DNA from 2 places in the Dechloromonas sp. ARDL1 genome. Region 2 is predicted to be linked to the other one. Evidence: predicted binding sites of a transcription regulator. Region 2 holds the regulator's gene; the other holds the start of a gene.
What was found. The regulator sigma-54, encoded in region 2, starts transcription at its own class of promoters, with help from an activator protein. The targets are predictions, from matches to a motif close to TGGCACGCTTNCTGCTNA.
Positions count from the first base shown of each region.

Region 1: a site for sigma-54 is predicted at 5,651-5,668, ahead of aspA (aspartate ammonia-lyase). Genes of this name have one in related genera too.

Region 1 is NZ_CP168939.1:3,108,199-3,115,872, forward strand. It holds gene AB6Q56_RS15440 (GGDEF domain-containing protein) at 1-219, shown strand, start outside; gene AB6Q56_RS15445 (potassium transporter Kup) at 247-2,139, opposite strand; gene AB6Q56_RS15450 (HDOD domain-containing protein) at 2,268-3,116, opposite strand; gene AB6Q56_RS15455 (single-stranded DNA-binding protein) at 3,181-3,642, opposite strand; gene AB6Q56_RS15460 (MFS transporter) at 3,655-4,863, opposite strand; gene aspA (aspartate ammonia-lyase) at 5,728-7,152, shown strand; gene AB6Q56_RS15470 (dicarboxylate/amino acid:cation symporter) at 7,194-7,674, shown strand, end outside.
Region 2 is NZ_CP168939.1:3,891,122-3,898,795, forward strand. It holds gene recA (recombinase RecA) at 1-10, shown strand, start outside; gene recX (recombination regulator RecX) at 3-434, shown strand; gene lptB (LPS export ABC transporter ATP-binding protein) at 431-1,165, shown strand; gene AB6Q56_RS19250 (RNA polymerase factor sigma-54) at 1,190-2,647, shown strand; gene hpf (ribosome hibernation-promoting factor, HPF/YfiA family) at 2,663-2,986, shown strand; gene ptsN (PTS IIA-like nitrogen regulatory protein PtsN) at 3,035-3,481, shown strand; gene hprK (HPr(Ser) kinase/phosphatase) at 3,491-4,426, shown strand; gene AB6Q56_RS19270 (hypothetical protein) at 4,476-4,733, shown strand; gene AB6Q56_RS19275 (FHA domain-containing protein) at 4,791-5,687, opposite strand; gene ttcA (tRNA 2-thiocytidine(32) synthetase TtcA) at 5,764-6,627, opposite strand; gene AB6Q56_RS19285 (response regulator) at 6,720-7,674, opposite strand, start outside.

The sequences.
Region 1 (7,674 bases), 780 kb from region 2:
CCGGTAGACGCAGCCGAGATCGTGGTCGGCCGCCTGCTCGAGGCCATCCGCAGCCGACCGGCCGAACATCCGGAGAGCCATCGGCCAATCCCCTTCACGGCCAGCATCGGCTGCACGCAGCGCCACCCGGACGATGACGAGCTGACCTCACTGAGCCGCGCCGATCGGGCACTCTACGCCGCCAAGCAGGAAGGCCGCGACCGCAGCCACTGGACCTGAGCGCCTGGCGCGGCCTGCGCTCGCTGGTTACAGGACGACCTGGGTACCGAGTTCGACGACGCGGTTGCTCGGAATGTTGAAGAAGGCAGTCGCCGAACCAGCGTTGCGGAACATGGCGATGAATATCTTTTCACGCCAGAAGGCCATTTCGGAACCCAGGCGGGGGATCAGCGTCTCGCGACCGATGAAGTAGGAGGTTTCCAGCGAACTGAATTCCAGCCCCGAATCGGCACACATGCTCATCGCCAGCGGGATATCGGGCTCGTCCTTGAAGCCGTACTGGACGATGACGCTCCAGAAATTCTCCTTGAGCTGGCGCACCTCGACCCGATCGATGTCCGGCACGTAGGGAACATCGAAGAACTGCACCGACACCAGCACGACGCGGTCGTGCAGCACCTTGTTGTGCATCAGGTTGTGCAACAGGGCATGCGGCACGCCTTTCGGGTCGGCGTTGAGGAACACCGAGGTACCGGCCACCCGCGTCGGCATCGACGAAGCCAGCGAATCGATGAACATCGACAGTTCGAGTCGCTCGCCCTGCAGGCGGTCCGAGAGCAGTTGCCGGCCGCGCTTCCAGGTCGTCATCAGGATGAAGATCGCCATCCCGGCGACCAGCGGGAACCAGCCGCCATCGGGAATCTTCAGAATATTGGCGGTCAGGAAAACGAGTTCGACAGCGAGGAAACAGGCGAACAGCAGCCCCGCCCGGATCCAGCCCCAGCCCCACACCTTGGCGGCAACAACCGTAGCCAGGATTGAAGTGATGACCATGTCGCCGGTAACCGCAATGCCGTAGGCGGCAGCAAGGTTGTTCGACGATTTGAACCCGAGCACCAGAATCATCACCGCGATCATCAAGCCCCAGTTGACCGCCGGCAGGTAGATCTGCCCCTGCTCCTTCTCGTTGGTATGCTGCACCTCCATGCGCGGCACGAAACCGAGCTGCATCGCCTGGCGGGTCACCGAGAAGGCACCGGAAATCACCGCCTGCGAAGCAATCACCGTCGCCAGGGTGGCCAGCCCGATCAAGGGATAAAGCGACCACTCCGGAGCAGACCGGTAGAAGGAATTGTCGGCTACCGCCGGGTCGGCCAGAATGGCCGCTCCCTGTCCAAAGTAGTTGAGCACCAGCGCCGGCAACACGAAGGCGAACCAGGCACGCGAAATCGGCTTGCGGCCGAAGTGCCCCATGTCAGCGTAAAGCGCCTCCGCCCCGGTTACGGCGAGCACAACGTTGCCCATGGCAACCAGCGACATGGCCTTGTTGGCGAGCAGGAATTCATAGCCGTGAAGCGGATTCAGAGCCGCCAGGATTTCCGGGTGAGCAACGATATTGTTGATGCCGAGCAGGGCCAGCACCGAGAACCAGATCAGCATGACCGGCCCGAAGAAGGCGCCGACCACGGCGGTTCCGCTTTTCTGCACGAAGAACAGCCCGAACAGCACAACGATGGTAATCGGAATGATGAAGGGGTGCAGTGCCGGTGCCCCGACCTCCAGCCCTTCGACGGCCGAGAGCACCGAAATGGCCGGCGTCACCATGCCATCGCCGTAGAACATCGCCGCGCCGAGTACACCGACGATCATGATCCACTTGGCGTGGTGCGGCTTGTCCTGAACCGTACGCAGCGCCAGCGCGATCAGCGCCATGATGCCGCCCTCGCCCCGGTTGTCGGCACGCATGATGAACGTCACGTACTTGACCGAGACCACTATGATCAGCGCCCAGAAGAACAGCGACAGGCTGCCGTAGATATTGGCTTCGTTGACCGGAATCGGGTGGTTGCCGGCGAAGACTTCCTTGACCGCATAGAGGGGGCTGGTACCGATGTCGCCATAGACGACGCCCAAGGCGGCCAAGGCCAGTGCGGCGAAACGCTTGCCGGTAATATCGTCGACCGCGTGTTGATTGCTCATGGAATGCTGTTCCCTGACTATCTGGCGGCCTTCTGTCCGAGCCGCTCAAGCTACTAATTTCAAGACCCGGCGATACGCACGCCGACGCAGGGCGCGGCAGGCGTAGCGTACGCGCTCGTCAGCCTTACTCAGCCCCCCAGGGCGACCTTCAGCGACTGGACTTCCTCTTCGGATTCCTCGACGATTTCGGCCAGCGTCTCGGCATCGAACAAGGTATCGAGCATCGAGGTATCGACGGCGCCGTCGAGTTCCGGGTCGCGCCAGCAGGAAGTGCGGTTGGCAATCTTGTTGGCGACGTAGAGCACGTCCGACAGATTACCGACAGACTCGATCTCCCGATCGGTCTCGTGGTCGCGCACCGCCTCCAGCACCGGCTCCGGCGAGCCCAGCGCCGACAGCAGTGCATGACCGATGTTGTCGTGCCAGCCAACAAGCAGGCCGTGCAACTCGACCTTGTCGTTAACCAGCTCGGGAAAGTTGGCAGCGCGGGACATCAGGTAGAAGACGCCGAGATCGTGCACCAGCCCGGTGAACATTGCCTCGTCGCCATTAATCCTGGCCAGCTTGCGGGCCAGGACGCGACACAGTGCCGCGACATGCGAGGTGTGCTCCCACAGGCGCTGCGAAATCCCCTCGAACGGCTGCATCTGCTTGGACTTCAGCAACTGTTCCATGGCCACGGCAAAGGACACGGTGCGCACCGCCTCCATGCCGACCCGGACGATGGCGCTCTTCACATCGGCGATCTCGCGGCCGCTCGGGTTCAATGCCACCGAGTTGGCCATGCGGATGATCTTGGCGCTCATCAGCGGCTCGGCGCCGACCAGCTTCGCCAACTGCTCGATGCTCAGGTTGGGGTCCTTGAGCGCGCTGCGCACCTGGAAGGTGATGTCGAGGAAGGTCGGGAAGGTAATCTCGGAACCCGACAGGTCGCGGGCGATGTCTTCGAGAACCTTGAAGGTGACGGCGTTGGTCATGGGATACCTTTGAACGGGTGTTCAGGCGAAGCCGGGAACCAAAACGCCCCCGGCTATTGTCGGGTCAGAACGGAATGTCGTCGCCCAGATCGTCGAACGAGGGCTTCGGCTTGTTCTTCGGCGGCGCCGGGGCGTAATCGGCCGGCTCGTCGTAGCCGCCACCGCCGCCACCTGCCGGTGCGCCCATGCCCTGGCGCGAACCGAGCATCTTCATGTCGTCGCAGCGGATTTCGGTGGTGTAGCGCTCCTGGCCGTCCTTGTCTGTCCACTTGCGGGTACGCAGGCTGCCCTCGACGTAGACTTGGGAGCCCTTCTTCAGGTACTGGCTGCAAATCTCGGCCAGCTTGCCGAAAGCCGAGATGCGCACCCACTCGGTCATTTCCTTGCGCTCGCCGGTCTGCTTGTCCTTCCAGGTTTCGGTACAGGCGATGCTGAAATTGCAGATTGCCTCGCCGCTGGCGGTATAACGCGTTTCCGGATCGCGCCCCAGATTCCCGATGCCGATCCATTTATTAACCGATGCCATTGCCTGTATCTCCTAAACAGTGGGTGCCGCATCGGCCGGTTGGCGCCGCTGCGGGAAATTCATGGTATTCGCCACCACCAGCCAGATCAGGACCAATCCGGTGCATGCGGCAAAAACAGCATTATCGCCGAAATGCTGCGCAATAGTTCCGCCCAGCGCGCCGCCGATGAAAAGCCCCACCGCCTGCGTCGTGTTGTACACGCCCAGAGCCGCACCCTTGGCGGCTGGCGGCGCGGTGCGCGAGACCAGGGAAGGCAAGGTGGCTTCCAGCACGTTGAAGGCGACGAAGAACAACAAAAGCCACAAGGCCAGCGCCCACAGGCTTTCGTGCATCAGGTACAGCCCGGCCTGGACGACAACCAGCAGGCCGACCGCGGCGATGAAGACCGGCCGCATCTTGTCCTTGCGCTCGGCGGCGATGATCGCCGGCACCATGATGACAAAGGACACCAGTACTGCCGGCAGATAGACCTTCCAGTGCGCTGCCGCTGCCAAGCCACCGTGATTGACCAGGGCGTGCGGCAGAACGACGAACATGGCCATCTGCACCATATGCAGCGTGAAGATGCCGAGATTCAGGCGCAGCAGGTCGGCGTCAAAAATCACCCGCCGCAATGGTAGTTTCTCGTGACCGTGCGGCGGCGGGGCCGGCGGCACCGCCTTGAGCAGCAGGACAATGGCCGCCAGCGCCAGCGCACCGGTCATCACGAACAGCCCGCCCATGCCGATCCATCCGTACAGGATGGGAGCGCCGACCAGCGACAGGGCAAAGACGAGCCCGATCGACGAGCCGATCATGGCCATCACCTTGGTGCGATGCTCCTCGCGCGTCAGGTCGGCAGCCAGTGCGGTGACGGCGGCCGAGATGGCACCCATGCCCTGCAACACGCGGCCGACGATGATCCAGGTCATGTCCGGCGCCCAGGCGGCGACAAAACTGCCCAGCGCGAAGATAAGCAGGCCGACGACGATGACCCGCTTGCGACCGAAGATGTCGGAAGCGATGCCATAGGGAATCTGGAAAAAAGCCTGTGTCAGGCCATAGGCGCCAAGGGCGAGGCCGACCAGCGCCAGGTTGTCGCCCCCGGGAAGTGTTTTTGCATGAACCGAAAAGACCGGCAGGATCAGGAACAGGCCGAGCATGCGCAGGGCGAAGATGGAGGCCAACGAGGCACCGGCGCGGCGCTCATCGGGGCTCATGCGATCGGAGGGGGGGGACATTATGGTTTGGTTATGTTGCATTGCAGCGGGGCGGGAAGTTTAGCAGGTTTGGGGATGGGGTAACGGGGGGCGCGCTGAGGTTGTTGTTGGCGCAAACCGTGGTTATTTCATTGTTCAAGCGTTGCTTTCCGCCCTTGCGGGGCGTCTCACTTTCTTTTGCTTCGCCAAAAGAAAGTAAGCAAAGAAAAGGCGACCCCGGGTCGGTGCCCGCTACGCGGGTTCCCTGCGCTACTCGAAACGCCGGGCGGCTTGCCTGAACTCGCCTGCGGCTCAAACAAGGCAAGCCGAAGGCTCCCGGCATTTCTGCGTTGCTCGGCACCTTCCAAGGGGCCCGAAAAAGCGTCCGGTATCGAACGGAAACAAGACTTTGAGCATTTGCACCGAACCATCGCACTGCGCCATTTAACGGACGACGGCACCCAGTCGCGTGACGCCTTTCGGGTCCCCATCTGAAGCGCCGAGCAACGCAGCTACTGGCGGAAAAAGGGCGAGGACTGTTTGAGGCCCGTAGGGCCGAGTTCCGCAGCCCTCGCCAGTAGCGAGTAGCACAGGGAAGTCGGCGAAGCCGACCGCGTAAGCTGGGGTCGCCTTTTCTTTGGCTACTTTCTTTTGGCGAAGCAAAAGAAAGTACGCCCGCCCTCAAGGCGGAAAACAACGCTTAAAAAAAGCCACCCGTTCGGAAACCCGAACACCCCCAACACCGAGAAATTCGGTTTTCCGATACCACTCCACCCGCACCAGAACAGCCAATCACAAAAAATCAGCCACTTACAGCACAAACAACCCCTGGCACGCCCCGTGCAATGGATTAACCCACCCACAGCCTCGACGCTGACGGCCATGAATAAACACAGGAGACAACCGATGCCCACCACACCGCCCCGCCTCGAGCACGACCTGCTCGGCGACCGCGAGGTTCCCTGCACCGCCTACTACGGCGTGCACACCTTGCGCGCCTTGGAGAATTTCCCGATCACCGGCATTTCGATTGCCGTTTATCCCGACCTGATCCGCGCCCTGGCCCAGATCAAGAAGGCCGCGGCCCAGGCCAACCAGCAGCTGGGATTGCTCGACGCCATACGCGCCGACGCCATCGTCGCCGCCTGCCGCGAGGTGATCGACGGCAAGCTTCACGACCAGTTTGTCGTCGATGTCATCCAGGGCGGTGCTGGCACCTCGACCAACATGAACGCCAACGAGGTGATCGCCAACCGTGCCCTCGAAATCCTCGGCAAGGAACGCGGCGACTACAAGGCGCTGCACCCGAACGAACACGTCAACATGAGCCAGTCGACCAACGACGTCTATCCGACGGCGCTCAAGCTGGCAACCTATGTCGGCATCTTCCGCCTGGTCGAGGCCATGGCTTATCTGCGCAAGGCCTTCGAGCGCAAGGCCGACGAATTCGCCGACGTGCTGAAGATGGGCCGCACCCAGTTGCAGGATGCCGTGCCGATGACCCTCGGCCAGGAATTCTCGACCTACGCCGTGATGCTCGGCGAGGACGAGGAGCGCCTGAAGGAAGCCGCGCTACTCATCCGCGAAATAAACCTCGGTGCCACCGCCATCGGCACTGGCATCAACGCCCACCCCGACTACGCCCCGCTGGTCTGCCGCAAGCTGGCCGAAATCAGCGGCATCCCGGTCGTCACCGCACCCAACCTGATCGAAGCGACCCAGGACTGCGGCAGCTTCGTGCAGCTGTCCGGCGTCTTGAAGCGCGTCGCCGTCAAACTGTCCAAGGTGTGCAACGACCTGCGACTGCTCTCCTCCGGCCCGCGCGCCGGCTTCAACGAGATCAACCTGCCGCCGCGCCAGGCCGGTTCATCGATCATGCCGGGCAAGGTCAATCCAGTCATCCCGGAAGTCATGAACCAGATTGCCTTCGAGGTCATCGGCAACGACGCCACCGTCACCTTCGCCGCCGAAGCCGGCCAGCTCCAGCTCAACGCCTTCGAGCCGATCATCGCCCACAGCCTGTTCAAAAGCGTGCTGCACCTGACCAATGGCTGCAAGGTACTCGCCGACCACTGCGTCAATGGCATCACCGCCAACCGCGACCTGCTTCGCGAATCGGTCGAGCGCTCCATCGGCATCGTCACCGCCCTGAATCCCTACATCGGCTACGCCAACGCCACCGAAGTCGCCGCCGAGGCCTTCCGCAGCGGCCGTGGTGTCGCCGAGGTGGTCACCGAGCGCGGGCTGATGAGCGTCGAACAGCTGACCGAGGTCCTGCGACCAGAAGTCCTGACCCGCCCGCAGCACATTCCGGCCGCCAAGGCCCACTGATTACCCAAAAGCAATCCATTCGAGAGAAGGAAGACAACTCCATGAAAATGAATCGCCTGACCACCTGGATCGGCATCGCCATGGTCCTCGGCGTCGCCGTCGGCTACGCCTGCAACACCCTGGCGCCATCGCCGGCGGCCGCCAAGGAAATTGCCGGCTACTTCGGCATCCTGACCGACATCTTCCTGCGCATGATCAAGATGATCATTGCTCCGCTGGTCTTCGCCACCCTGGTCGCCGGGCTGGCCAACATGGGCGACTCGAAGACAGTCGGCCGCATCGGCGCCAAGGCGCTGGGCTGGTTCATCGTCGCCTCTTTCTGCTCGCTGTTCATCGGCCTGTTGTTCGCCAACCTGCTGCAGCCGGGCGCCGCGCTCGCCGTGCCGCTGCCGGAAAGCGCCGCCGGCTTGAACCTCAAGACCAGCGCGCTGAACCTCAAGGACTTCATCACCCACGTCTTCCCCAAGAGCATCATGGAAGCCATGTCGGGCAACGAAATCCTGCAGATCCTCGTGTTTGCCG
Region 2 (7,674 bases):
CGATGCCTGACCTGCGCGTGCGGGCCCTGCAACTACTCACCCGGCGCGATTACAGCCGGGCCGAGTTGAAGACCAAGCTCGCATCGCATGCCGAATCCGAGGAAGAACTCGACGCCGTGCTCGACACCCTGCAAAGCGAACGCCTGCTGTCCGATACCCGCTATGCCGCCCAGCGCGTCGTGGCGCGCGCCGGGCGTTACGGCAATGCGCGGCTGAAGCAGGAATTACGGCAGAAAGGCGTTGCTGACGAAGAAATCGCTGCCGCGCTTCCGGAGGGGGGCGATGAAACCGAACGCTGCCGCAGCGTCTGGCAGCGCAAGTTCAGGGAATTGCCGCAATCGCCGGAAGAGCGTGCCAAACAGCAGCGTTTCCTGCAATATCGCGGTTTTTCCAGCGAAGCCATCCGCCGCGTCCTGCGCGGTCTCGAGCAATGACCACGTCTGCCGCCAAACTGACCGCCAACAACCTGAAGAAGCGCTACAAGGCGAGGACCGTCGTCGAGGACGTTTCCTTCGAGGTCAAGTCGGGCGAGGTGGTCGGCCTGCTCGGTCCGAACGGCGCAGGCAAGACCACCTGTTTCTACATGATCGTCGGCCTGGTCGCGGCCGATGGCGGTGAAGTCCATATCGACGACAACCGCCTGACGCACCAGCCGATGCACAGCCGGGCGCGCCTCGGACTGTCGTATCTGCCGCAGGAAGCCTCGGTCTTCCGCAAGCTCAACGTCGAGGAAAACATCCGCGCCGTCCTCGAACTGCAGAAGCTGCCCGAAGCCGAACTGAACGACCGCCTGGAAGGCCTGCTCAAGGAGTTGCATGTCGACCACGTGCGCCACGTCAATGCGGCCGCCCTCTCCGGTGGTGAGCGGCGCCGCGTCGAAATCGCCCGGGCGCTGGCCACCAGCCCGCGCTTCATCCTGCTTGACGAACCGTTCGCCGGGGTCGATCCAATCGCCGTGCTGGAAATCCAGAAGATCATCCGCTTCCTGAAGGAGCGCGGCATTGGTGTGCTGATCACCGACCACAACGTCCGTGAGACCCTCGGCATCTGCGATCACGCCTACATCATCAATGCCGGTAATGTACTTGCTGCTGGACGGCCAGCTGAAATCGTGGAGAATGAAAGCGTGCGCAAGGTATATCTCGGCGAGCACTTCAAGCTCTGACCGAGCCGCACCAGACCCCAACCGATGAAGCCGGCACTCCAACTCAAACTATCCCAGCATCTGGCGCTGACCCCGCAGTTGCAGCAGTCGATCAAGCTGCTGCAGTTGTCGACCATCGAGATGCAGCAGGAAATCGAGCGCTACCTGCTCGAAAATCCCATGCTGGAACGCGAGGACGAGGGGCCGGAGTCGTTCGCCAACGCCCAGCAGTTTGATTCCCCGCGCAACGAGGAGTCGCGCAGCGAGAGCAGTGAAGAGCGCGAGCCGCGCGAGGACCGCGAAACCGAACCGCCGAGTTCGCCTTCCGAGGTCGATGACGACCGCTGGGCTTCCGATGCTGGCACTTTTACCGGAGCCGGCCGCGACGAAGACGATGACAGCGACAGCCAGGATATTCATGCTGCCAACGTCAGCCTGCGCGAGCATCTTGGCTGGCAACTCGGGATGACCCAGCTGAATGAGCGCGACCGCAGTCTGGTTCGCTTCCTGATCGAAGCGCTCGACGACGACGGCTACCTCTCGGCGTCCCTGCAGGAGCTGTGGGAAACCCTGCCGCCGGAATACGAGATCGAGCTCGAAGAGCTCGAAATCGCGCTGCGTCACATCCAGAACTTCGACCCGACCGGAATCGGTGCGCGCAATCTGCAGGAATGCTTGCGCCTGCAACTGAAGGCCTTGCCGGACGAGTACGATCGCAACGTGGCGCTGGTCATCGTCGAGAAACACCTTGAATTGCTGGCGGCCCGCGATTTCGCCAAGTTGCGTCGAGTCACCGGCTATGACGACGAGGATCTGAAGGCCGCCCAATCCCTGATCACCAGCCTGAACCCGCGTCCGGCTGCTGGCTATGCTCAGGTCGAGGCACGCTACATCACGCCTGACGTGATTGTGAAAAAGCTCAAGGGCAAGTGGACGGCCTACATCAACCCGGACGCCTATCCCCGTCTGCGCATCAACCGTTTGTATGCCGAGATTCTCGCCAAGCAGCGGCGCGGCAACGGCAACATGTCCACCCAGTTGCAGGAGGCTCGTTGGCTGATCAAGAACGTCCAGCAGCGCTTCGATACCATCCATCGCGTCACGCAGGCCATTGTCGACCGCCAGCGCCAGTTCTTCGAGCATGGCGAAGTCGCCATGCGGCCACTGGTCCTGCGTGAAATCGCCGACATCCTCGGCCTGCACGAATCGACGGTGTCGCGCGTGACCAGCCAGAAATACATGGCCACGCCGCGCGGCATTTTCGAACTGAAATACTTCTTCGGCAGCCATGTCGCCACCGATACCGGTGGGGCTTGTTCTGCCACGGCCATCCGGGCCTTGATCAAGCAATTGATCGGAGCCGAGGAAGGCAAGAAGCCCTTGTCGGATAGCCAATTATCCGAAATACTAGGCCAGCAGGGAATCGTAGTTGCCCGACGTACGGTAGCCAAATACCGCGAGTCGCTCAACATCCCACCGGTCAATTTACGCAAGACCCTGTAGAGAGAGGAGAAAAAAGTGAATCTGCAGATCAGTGGTCATCACATCGAAGTAACCCCCGCACTGCGCGAATACGTGGAAAACAAGCTGGATCCCGTGGTCCGTCACTTCGATAAAGTGACCGGCGTCAACGTGGTGCTGTCTGTCGAAAAGCTGAAGCAGAAGGCTGAAGTCACCGTGCACGTTCCGGGCAAGGACATGCATGTCGAAGAGTCCGGCGACGATCTCTATGCCGCCATCGATTCGATGTTCGACAAGCTTGACCGACAGGTCCAGAAGCACAAGCAAAAGGTCCAGGATCACCATCGCGGTGAAAAGCCCGGGCTGCATGCCGCCGAATAAGCGCCCAATGGCCGCAGCGTAAGCTGCGGCTTTGTTTTATCCACTCTTATGAACCCTCTCAACAATCTACTGAGTGCCGATCAGGTGCTGCTGAATCTCGAAGCCAGCAGCAAGAAACGCGTTTTCGAACAAGCCGGCATCCTGTTCGAAACCCGTCTGGGTCTGGCCCGCTCGACCATTTTTGACAGCCTGTTTGCCCGTGAAAAACTCGGTTCCACCGGTTTGGGTCAAGGCGTCGCCATTCCGCATGGGCGCATCAAGGGCCTCAAGCAGGCTGCCGGCGCATTCATGCGCCTGACAACACCGGTGCCCTTCGACTCTCCGGACGGCAGGCCGGTCGACCTGTTGTTTGTCCTGCTCGTTCCCGAGCAGGCGACCGAGCAGCACCTCCAGATCCTCTCGGAACTGGCCCAGCGTTTTTCGGACCGGGGATTCCGGGAGAAGCTGCAGACGGCCGCCGATTCGACCGCGGTTTTAGCGCTATTTCAGTCCTGAGTTCCAGTCGTGCGTCACGTCAGTCTGGTTCAGCTATACAAGGATAATCGGGAAAAGTTGCTGCTGAACTGGCATATTGGTCAGAACGCAGACCGTCGCATCGAAATCAAGGGCTCCAACAGCTACGGGGCCGATTTGGTTGGTCATATCAACATCATTCACCCAGAGCGTGTGCAGGTGCTTGGCCTGGCCGAGTATGACTGGGCGATGCACATTGGCGAGCGGCGTTTCGGCCAGATGTTTGTCGACCTGCTCAGTGCTCAGCCGCCAGCCGTCATTGTCGCCGATGGCCTGACGCCGCCGTCCCAAGTGGTGGAAACCTGTACCCAGACAGGTACGCCGTTGATCAACTCGCCCAAGCCCTGCTCGGCAGTCATCGACCTGCTGCGTATCTATCTATCGGCCCGCCTCGCCGACACCGTCAGCCTCCATGGCGTCTTCATGGATGTCCTGGGGATGGGCGTACTGATTACCGGCGATTCGGGGGTCGGCAAGTCGGAACTGGCACTCGAACTCATCTCCCGGGGGCATGGCTTGGTCGCCGACGATGTGGTCGAGATGGCACGAATTGCGCCGACCACCATCGAAGGCCGCTGCCCCGGCATGCTGCGGGATTTCCTCGAGGTGCGTGGGCTCGGGCTGCTCAATATCCGGACCATCTTCGGCGAAACCGCCTCGCGCCGGAAAATGAAGCTCAAGCTGATTGTTCATCTGCAAAAGACGGCTGCCGCAGCCGATGCGCCCCGTCTCCCCCTGGATGCCCAGACCCAGGAGGTGTTGGGGGTTCCGGTGCGCAAGGTCGTCATTCCCGTGGCGGCCGGTCGCAACCTGGCGGTCCTGCTCGAGGCGGCGGTACGCAACACCATCCTGCAATTGCGGGGCATCGATAGCCTGCAGGATTTCATGGATCGCCAGCAGCGCATGATGCTTGACGATGACGCATGAATCGCTGATAGTACGTCGGCGTTTTTGCACACTACGGGGGACATCCACCATGAAAAAACTGATCGCGCTGCTGCTTGTCGCGTTTTCCGCCAATGCCGTTTATGCCGCCGACGATTGTGCTGCCCGCGCAGCCGAAAAGAAGCTGGCTGGCGCTGCCAAGAACAGTTTCATGAAGAAATGCCAAGCCGACGCCGGGGCTCCCGCCGAAAACGCCGAGTGCGCCGCAAAGGCCAAGGAAAAGAAACTGGCCGGTGCCGCCAAGAACAGCTTCATGAAGAAATGCTCGGCTGACGCTGCCGCAAAGTAATCCGAACCGAGAAGAAATATATCCGACGTCGGCCGCCTTCAGGCGGCCGATTGCCGTTTACAGATGCTCGAAGTCGGCGAGGTCCGACTGTGGGTCGTTGGCGGAGCTGCCGAACCCGAATTTGCCTTTGCCGTCGAGTTGCATCTCATTGCGGCGAACCATGACTTCCTGGCGGCCGGACAAGGTCACGAAAGTGCCATTGGTACTGGTATCGATCAGGTAGAAGCCGTCGTTGCGGCGTTCGACGCGGGCATGTTGGCGCGAAGCCTTGCGGTCGTCGATGGTCAGTTTGCAGCCGAGGTCGCGGCCGATTGTGAGGACCGGGGTCTTTTCATCGACCAGAAAGGCCTTGCCGCGATAACGGATGCACAGGCGTTCGACTGGAAGACGGCTGACTTCGCCGAAAGTCGAGAGGGGTGATGAGGTTCCTTGGTAGCTGGGCCAGTGCACCTGAAAGAGCGATAGTTCGGTTCCGTTTTCGGCAACGGTGCCCAGCTTGGGCATGGGATCGACGGTGATGATCCCGGGTTGAGGCAGCTCCCCGACCAGCTCCGAACTACACAGGATCTGGTCGCGTCGGGCAATGCCGGCGATGCGTGCCGCCGTGCTGACAGCCGCCCCACTCAGCTTGCCCTCGCTTTCCTGCACGACCCCGCTGTGGAGACCGATACGGATAGTCAGCTTCAGGCCGGAAACCGGTGGCAGGTCGGCGATGCGTTGTTGCATGTCGATTGCAGCCTGGCAGGCCTCTTCGGCAGTCTCGAAGGCGGCCAGTAATTCGTCGCCGACAATCTGGACCGTCTTTCCCTTGTAGCCGTCGATGGAGCGCTTCATGCGCTTCAGGCAGCGCTCGACGGCATGCATGGCTTCCCGGTCGCCTAGTTTTTCGAAAAGCGCCGTACTGCCGGAAACGTCGGCGAACATGACCGTCAATCTGCGTTGCGTAGCGCTCATTGCTTAGCCAGGACCGGAAATGGAAATGGAAAAATTATCGAAAGCAGATTATATGCTGCTCTGCCCTCATTATGCATTATGCCTTTAGACTTATAGGGATGGTTCCACTGATAGGCATTTCGGGGCTATCGAAGGCGATATCGCCCTCGTCGACCGGGGTGTCGAGGGTCAGGCCATGGAAGTCGAAGAGGTCCAGATCGGCCAGGTGCGATGGAACAACATTCTGCATGGCGGTGAATACCGATTCGGTACGTCCCGGGTAGCGTTTATCCCATTCCTGCATCATTTCACGAATCTTCTGGCGCTGCAGATTGTCCTGAGAGCCACACAGGTTGCAGGGAATGATCGGAAACTCCATGCCACGGGCGAATTTGGCGATATCGACCTCGGCGCAATAGGCGAGCGGGCGGATCACGACATGGGCCTTGTCGTCGGTGACCAGCTTGGGGGGCATGGCTTTGATCTTGCCGCCGAACAGCAGGTTCAGGAAGAGCGTATGTACCATGTCGTCCCGGTGATGGCCGAGGGCGATCTTGTTGGCCCCCAACTCCTTCGCGGTACGGTAGATGATGCCCCGGCGCAGGCGGGAACAGAGCGAGCAGGTGGTCTTGCCTTCGGGAATCTTGTCCTTGACGATGGAGTAGGTGTCGGATTCGATGATGCGATAGTCGATGCCGATCGATTTGAAGTAATTCGGCAGGACATCGGCCGGAAAGCCGGGCTGTTTCTGATCGAGATTCATGGCGATCAGGCGGAACTTGACCGGGGCGCGCTGCTGCAGGGCCATCAGCATGGCGAGCAGGGTATAGGAATCCTTGCCGCCGGAAACGCAGACGAGCACGGTATCGCCGTCCTCGATCATGTTGTAGTCGATGATCGCCTTGCCGGTGCGACCTTCGAGGAACTTGCGGAGTTTTTGCAGGGTGTTGGAGCTGTTCATTGTGACTGACGGAGTGACCCGACCCGCGATTGCGAAAAGCCGCAAGTTTACTCTCTGGATAAGCTGTCGGACAGGTAATTTTCGATGTCTAATCAGACAGTTCGGGCATAGGCGGCAAGTTTTTGCTGGAATTCCCTGACCTTGATTGGCTTGGATAGGTAGTCGTCCATACCTGCGGTAATGCAGGCCTCCCTGTCGTCATGCATGGCGGCGGCGGTCATGGCAATGATCGGTGTCCGGGGCAGGCCCTGCGAGGTTTCGCGCGCCCGTATGTGTTGCGTGGCCTCGATGCCGCCCATGACCGGCATCTGCATATCCATCAGGATGACGTCGAAGCGGTGGTTGCTGAGAATATCCAGCGCCTCCTGGCCGTTTTGCGCCAGCGTGGCTTCGTGTCCCCATTTGGCGAGCAGTCCCAGGGCGAGTTTTTGGTTTGTGTGATGATCTTCAACCAGCAGGACTCGCAGTGATTGCTGGGATTCGCGCAGGGCGTGGCGGGTGAGCAGGGGATTACCCTCCGGCGGGAGCGCCGGGGCCGCGAACAGGCGTCCGAGGGTGGTCATCAACGCGTCATTAGAAATCGGCTTGGCGAAGAATCCGGCGATTCCGGATTCCTCGCAGCGCAGGGCGTCGCCCCGTGAGGCACCGGAAGAAAGCATGAGCATCGGCGGGAGCACCTTGTGCTCGGCACGTAGTCGGCTGGCGAGTTCGTAGCCGTTCATTTCCGGCATCTGCGCATCGAGCAGGATGCAGTCGATTGGCTTGTCAGTGTTTCGCATCGCCCTCAGTGCGGCGGCACCAGAGTCGACGCATTGCGCGGTGACCTGCATGGTGGCCAGCATGCCTTTCAGAATCCGACGATTGGTTGCGTTGTCATCGACCACCAGCAGATGGTGCCCTTTTACATCGACGACAGGTGGCGCATCAAATCCCTTGCTGTCGGCTAGCCGGAGTTGCAGGGAGAAATGAAAGGTGCTTCCCTCGCCGACTTTGCTGTGCAGCCACATCGATCCTCGCATCAATTCGACGAGGCGCCGGCAGATTGAT